Regions from separate parts of the Azotobacter bryophylli genome, predicted to be linked through region 1. Evidence: predicted binding sites of a transcription regulator. Region 1 holds the regulator's gene; the other holds the start of a gene.

Region 1 (3,410 bases):
CCGGTCCAGCGTCTGCCCCGCAGAACCGCCCCCTGCGGCAGACCCTCGCCGATCTTCGCCCGCACCCGGTGCTGGCCGCGCGGCGTGCAGCCGGAGCCGGAGCGCTCGCCCGGCCCGTTCAGCGCCGTAGACACGGGAAAACGCAGGACCAGCGAGCCGCCGGTCAGCCCATACAGGGCCTGATCGGCAAGGGAGATATGGAGAAGGTCGAGAAATCGCATAGGGCGGCTAGCTTAGCCGATCGAACCGGCGGCGCCCACTGGCTGGCGCTCCGTTTCCTTTGCTCCCTATCGTCCTCCGGCCATCAGGCCCGGGTCCGGCATGCGCCGGATCGGCGCCGCCTCCTTGTCGCGCGTCTTGAGACGGGCACTGGCCAGCATCTCGTCATGGACGGCGCTCTCCGCACGCAAGCCGGCGGCCAGGAAGGGCACCAGCAGGCGCAATAGCTGTTCGGTGGAGGTCTGCACGCCGAAATTTTCCTCGGCCATCAGGGTCAGCGCCTTGAGTCCGGACATGCTGAAAACGGCGGCGCCGAGCATGAAATGCGCCCGCCAGAATAGCTCGATGGGCGGAATGGCAGGAGCCGCCTGCTGCAGCAACAGCAGGTAGCGGCGGAACACCTTGCCGTACATGTCCTCGAGGTAACTGCGCAGATATCCGTGCCCCTGGCTGAAGGCCAGACCGACCAGCCGCATGAAGGTGGCAAGGTCGTTCCCGCTGCGCGGCTTCACCGCCAGCGCCCGATCCACCAGCATGTCCAGCAGTTCCTCGAGCCCGGGATGGTATTCCTGGCCGGCCTGGCGGCGATCCAGCTCCCGCTCCAGACTGAGACTGAAGGGGCCGAGAAAACGCGAGAAGACCGCCTGGATCAGCGCCTTCTTCGAGCCGAAGTGATAGTTGACCGCAGCCAGATTGACCCCGGCCCTGCTGGTGATCAGGCGCAGCGAGGTTTCGCTGAACCCCCGCTCCGCGAACAGCCTCTCCGCGGTATCCAGGATCCTTTCGACGGTTTCCGAATAGGTCATGTTTCCTCCGCCTGTCTGAGCATCGTTCCTGTTCAGGCACCGGTCCTTGGCCGCCCTCCATGCTCCCATCCTGGCTTACCGATGTGAAGACGCTATTGCTGCCGTACTCACTCCAAGCCAACGACGATACTGAAGACTTCCAGCTTGCTCGAGCTGTTCGCTGCAAGGGATGTTGACCGGCGAGTCCGCTACCGGTTGCCCAGGGGACAGCGAAGGAGCCGAACGGTTGCCAATCGGCAGGGGCTGTATATAATCCCAGTCATTGTATAAAAAACCAGGACCGCCCCATGTCCAAACTGACGCCCCGCCAAGTCGAAATCCTCGCTTTCATCAAGCGTTGCCTCGAAGACAATGGCTACCCTCCGACCCGGGCGGAAATCGCCAAGGCGCTCGGCTTCAAATCGCCCAATGCCGCCGAAGAACATCTGAAAGCGATGGCCCGCAAGGGCGCGATCGAAATGACGCCGGGCGCCTCACGCGGAATACGCATTCCCGGCGCCGAAGTCGACAGCGAGACGACCGATGGCCTGCCGATCGTCGGCCGGGTGGCTGCCGGCGCCCCCATCCTCGCACAACAGCACATCGAGGAAGCCTGCCGGATCGATCCCGGCTTCTTCCATCCTCGCGCCGATTACCTGCTGCGCGTGCACGGCACCAGCATGAAGGACGTGGGGATCAACGACGGCGACCTTCTGGCCGTGCACACCACCCGCGAAGCACGCAACGGGCAGATCGTGGTAGCCAGACTGAACGACGAAGTCACCGTCAAACGTTTCAAGCGCGAAGGCGACAAGGTCTGGCTGATCGCCGAGAACCCCGAATTCGCACCGATCGAAATCGATCTGAAAGAGCAGGAACTCATCATCGAAGGTTTGAGCGTCGGCGTGATTCGCCGCTAGGAGGCAATATGCAGTTCCAGCAGCCCGTGCAAGCGTCCCAGTCCCAACTATCCCTGTTCGAAGCCTTCATCGCTCAACCGAGAGCGGTGAGAGCGAAGGAGAAGACGGAGTCCTCTCGCATCCTGGAGCAGGATGCCTTCAGCGAACTGACCCTGCGCGGCGCCGCTGGAAATTGCCTGTTTCTGCTGGCCCCCGTCCTTCGCGAACTGAGCCAGGGGGATGCCGGCCGCTGGCTCACCCTGGTCGCGCCTCCCGCCAGCCTGACCCAGGGCTGGTTGCGCGATGCAGGCCTGAACCGCGAACGCATCCTACTGCTGCAACCCCGCCCCGGGCAGGACGTCACCGAACTGACCTGCGAGGCCCTGCGCCTGGGCCGCAGCCACACGGTGATCAGCTGGTTCAATCAGATGGATCAGGCGACTCGCCGGAAGCTGCTGCAGGCGGCCAGCCTGGGCAATGCCCAGAGCCTGAATATCCGTCTGGGGTGAGCGGCTCCGCCCCGAGAAGCGAGGGCTTGCCGGGCGCGGAAGAGAGAGGGGGCAAACGACGTGCATCGCATCGGATGCATGGACCGTGGAAGAAGGCTCGCCCGCGAGCAGCCCGATCGGTAGCCCCGGTCAGTGCAGGACCCGCGGCAGCTCTTCGTCGTCAAAATCGCCCGAGGCCAGGCGCCCGGCCATCTGCACGCCGACGTTGAGCATGGCCTTGGCAACCTCGATGTGGTAGCCCTGCAAAAATTCCTTGGCGCTTTCGGAAAAGTCGAGAATCACCAATTCCTCCTCGTCATCCGCGCGACGCAGTGCTATGCGACCATCGGGCAGTTCGACGATTTCCAGGAAGGAGGTAGGCATAAGGCTCGGCTCTTCAAAAAAAGACCGCCATTGTAACAGTCGAAACCGCTCGCCCCTATACCTCATGCCGGGGTGACCAAGCCGCCCGACAGAATCCCACTTCGCGCGAAGGATCGAGAAGCCTGCGCCGAGGCCCCTCCCCGGCTCGCTCCGAAGAATGGCCGGGCCGGCTCACCACTCGGTCAGAGACCCACGGAAGCGCAAGGCCATGTCTTTCAGATGCTGGCGCCACTCTTCCAGTTGCTCGGGCTTCAGGGCCCGCTCTTCCTCCTCGTCCAGGCTGACCGCCTCGATCAACGGCAGAGAGGGATCGACCTTGGCCTTGCTCGGCGCCTGCGGCGGCAGGAACAGACGGGCATGTTCGGCCAGCAGTTGCGCCAGCCAGGTTTCCGGTTGCTGGGCCAGTTCAACCAGCTCGGCCAACTCCGGACTCGGAGCCGCCTCCAGCACCGCGGAGCTGAGCAATTGTTCCACGCGCGGGGACCTGGCCTCGGGCAGACGGTAGAAACCGGCGATCTCATGGCAGAGCCCTAGCAGCGCCCCGTACAGATGGAAGAGCACGGCCTCGCGTTCCGCCTGGATGAGCGCCTGGGCGTTCATGCCCCCGCTCGCCTCGGCCTGACGCCAGGCCTTGA
Region 2 (3,410 bases), on a different contig from region 1:
AGCCGGCACGGTGATCACCGCTTCGGTGACCGGCTCGCCGAGATAGTCCTCGGCGGTCTTCTTCATCTTCTTCAGCACTTCGGCGCTGATCTGCGGCGGAGCCATCTTCTGATTCTTGACCTCGACCCAGGCGTCGCCGTTATCGGCCTTGACGATCTTGTAGGGCACCAGCTGGATGTCCTTCTGCACCACGCCCTCGTCGAAGCGGCGGCCGATCAGGCGCTTCACCGCGAACAGGGTGTTGTGCGGATTGGTCACCGCCTGGCGCTTGGCGCTCTGACCGACCAGGGTCTCGCCGTCGTTGGTGTAGGCGATGATCGACGGGGTAGTGCGCGCGCCTTCGGCATTCTCGATCACCTTGACGCTACCGTTTTCCAGGATGGCCACGCAGGAGTTGGTCGTGCCCAGGTCGATACCGATGATTTTGCCCATATTCACTCTCCGAAACTTTGATTTGGCAGGCCGCCGTCGCTTCCGGGGCCTGTTGATCCGCGCCGTCTAGAACCGGCACGAAGCCAGATAAACGCTTGACACACTAGATGGGGAGCCAGCCACCGGATTTCAAGGCTTGTCTTTCGACGGAGCCTTGCTGACCACGACCATCGCCGGACGCAACAGGCGACCGCTGAGCAGGTAGCCCTTCTGGAACACCTTCAGCACGCTGTTCGGCTCGGCGGTGTCGCTCTCCTCCATCGCCATCGCCTGGTGATGCTCGGGATTGAAGGGCGCGCCATGGGGATCGAGCTGCTCGAGGTGGTAGCGCTTGAACACGTCGTGGAGCATTTTCAGGGTTAGCTCCATGCCTTCGCGCATCGGCTTGATCGACTCGTCGTTCGGATCGCTCAGCTCCAGGCCTCGCTCCAGACTGTCCATCACACCGAGAAGATCCAGGGCGAACTTCTCCAGAGCGAACTTGTGCGCCTTCTCCACGTCCTGCTCGGCACGTCGACGCACGTTCTGCAGTTCTGCCGCGGCGCGCAGGGCCTGATCCTGGGCAGCCGCCAACTGCTCCTCCAGCGTCTGCACACGGGCGGCCAGATTTTCGCCAGCAGCTTCGGTGGCAGCAGGATTCGCCTCAGTCGACTGGGTATCCAAGTTCTGTTCGTCAGCCATGCATCTCTCCTTTCAAAAAGTGGCCACGAGACAAGGCCCGGGGCTTCTGCCGGCCTATATGGGGATGCAAATCCGCGCTTCAAGGGAAAAAAGCCAACCACGATGGACTTTCGCACCTGGACGGATTGCCAGTGCAAAATCAGCTACTGTATAAATGCACAGCCAACGCTTTTTTTCGGGAGCCTCGCCATGCTGGTGCACCTGTCCATACACAACTACGCCATCGTCGAACATCTGGATCTGGAACTGGATGCGGGAATGACGGTGATCACCGGCGAAACCGGAGCCGGCAAGTCGATCATGCTGGACGCCCTGGGCCTGGCGCTGGGCGATCGCGCCGACAGCGGCGTGGTGCGTCCGGGCGCAGACAAAGCCGACATTCTCGCCAGCTTCGATCTGGAACGGATCCCCGAGGCACGCAACTGGCTCGCCGAACGCGATTTGGAAAGCGACGGCCCCTGCATCCTGCGCCGGGTGATCACCGCGGAAGGACGCTCGCGGGCCTATATCAACGGCTCCCCCTGCCCGCTGGGCGATCTCAAGTCCCTCGGCGAACGACTGATCGACATCCACAGCCAGCACGAGCACCAGTCGCTGCTGAAAGCCGACACCCACCGCCGATTGCTAGACGAATACGCCGGCGCCAGCGAGCTGGCCCGCCAGGTGCAGCTCGCCGCCCAGCGCTGGCGTCAGACCCAGCAAACGCTGGAGCGACTGACCAACGCCAGCGACGAGCAGCGCGCCCGCCAACAACTGCTCAGCTACCAGTTGGAGGAGTTGGAGAATCTGGCCCTAGGCGACAACGAACTGGAGCAACTGGAACAGGAACACAAGACCCTGGCCAACGCCGGTAGCCTGCTCGGCAGCTGTCGCCAGGTGATCGATCAGTGCAGCGAGAGCGAAGGAGGCAACGTGCTATCCGTCCTGACCACCGGCCTGCAGCGACTGACCAGCCAGCACAGCCAGCCAGCAGCTCTCGGCGAGGCGATCAACCTGCTCGCCAGCGCACAGATCCAGATAGAGGAGGCAGTCGGCGAACTGAACCGCTTCATCGACCATTTCGATGCCGACCCGGAGCGCCAGCAGCGCATCGAGGAGCGCCTCGACACCATCTATACGCTGGCGCGCAAGCATCGGACCCAGCCGGGCGAGCTGCCCGCTCTGCAGCAACGGCTGCTGACCGAGCTGGAAGAGCTGAATGCGGATGACGAGGCCATAGAGCGCCTGCAGGAGGAGCTGGCCGCCTATGCCCGCCATTACGGGGAAAGGGCCCAGGAACTCAGCCGACTCCGCCAGGATTCGGCCCGGCACCTAGGACAGGCGGTGGAGCAGGAAATGCAGCGCCTGGGCATGCCCGGCGGGCGCTTCAGCATCGAGCTGCGACCGCACGGATCGGACGAACTCCACCCCCAGGGACTCGAACAGGTCGAGTTCCTAGTCAGCGCCAACCCCGGCCAGCCCCTGAAGTCCCTGGCCAAGGTAGCCTCGGGTGGCGAGCTGTCACGCATCAGCCTGGCGATCCAGGTCATCACCGCCCAGACCTCGCACATACCGACCCTGGTATTCGACGAAGTGGACGTCGGCATCGGCGGCCCGACCGCCGAGGTGGTCGGCCAGCTACTACGCCAGCTCGGCCAACGCGGTCAGGTCCTGACCGTCACCCACCTGCCCCAAGTCGCGGCCCAGGGGCACAACCACCTGTTCGTGCACAAGGCACGCGGCAGCGCCGAGACACGCACCGCGGTCAGCCTGCTGGATGGCGGACAGCGAGTGGAAGAGATCGCCCGCATGCTGGGCGGCGTGGACCTGACCGAGGAATCCCTGGCCCACGCCCGACAGATGATCGGCACGGCCCGGGCGGCCTGAATCCCGGCCGAGAAAAAGGCGACCCCAGGGTCGCCTCCGCTTTTCATCCCGCATACCGGAAAGCCCGGTCAGGAGGTCTTGCGCACGTAGAGTACCAGGTTGTGATCGACCAGATCGAAACCGTGCTTACGGACGATTTCCCGCTGCAGCTTCTCGATCTCGGGGTCGAAGAATTCGATCACCTCGCCGGTATCCACGCAGACCATATGGTCGTGATGACCGCTGTCAGCCAGCTCGAATACCGCATGGCCTCCGTCGAAATTGTGCCGCACCACCAGGCCCGCCGCCTCGAACTGGGTCAGCACCCGATACACCGTAGCCAGCCCCACATCTTCACCCGCATCCATCAACGCCTTGTAGACATCTTCCGCACTCATGTGGCGCTGACCGGCGGAGTCGAGCATCTGCAGGATCTTGACGCGCGGCAAGGT

The links. The regulator LexA, encoded in region 1, represses DNA repair genes until DNA is damaged. The targets are predictions, from matches to a motif close to CTGTNTNNNNANACAG.
Region 2: the regulator LexA is predicted to act here: its motif matches at 1,260-1,275, upstream of recN (DNA repair protein RecN).

The regions. Positions count from the first base shown of each region.
Region 1 covers NZ_JBHRSJ010000031.1:157,984-161,393, reverse strand. Annotated here, with positions in the region: gene ACFOJE_RS15600 (L,D-transpeptidase family protein) at 1-221, opposite strand, end outside; gene ACFOJE_RS15595 (TetR/AcrR family transcriptional regulator) at 288-1,025, opposite strand; gene lexA (transcriptional repressor LexA) at 1,313-1,924, shown strand; gene sulA (SOS-induced cell division inhibitor SulA) at 1,933-2,412, shown strand; gene ACFOJE_RS15580 (hypothetical protein) at 2,542-2,775, opposite strand; gene ACFOJE_RS15575 (DUF6586 family protein) at 2,947-3,410, opposite strand, start outside.
Region 2 covers NZ_JBHRSJ010000030.1:62,669-66,078, forward strand. Annotated here, with positions in the region: gene dnaK (molecular chaperone DnaK) at 1-432, opposite strand, end outside; gene grpE (nucleotide exchange factor GrpE) at 562-1,113, opposite strand; gene recN (DNA repair protein RecN) at 1,303-2,979, shown strand; gene fur (ferric iron uptake transcriptional regulator) at 3,048-3,410, opposite strand, start outside.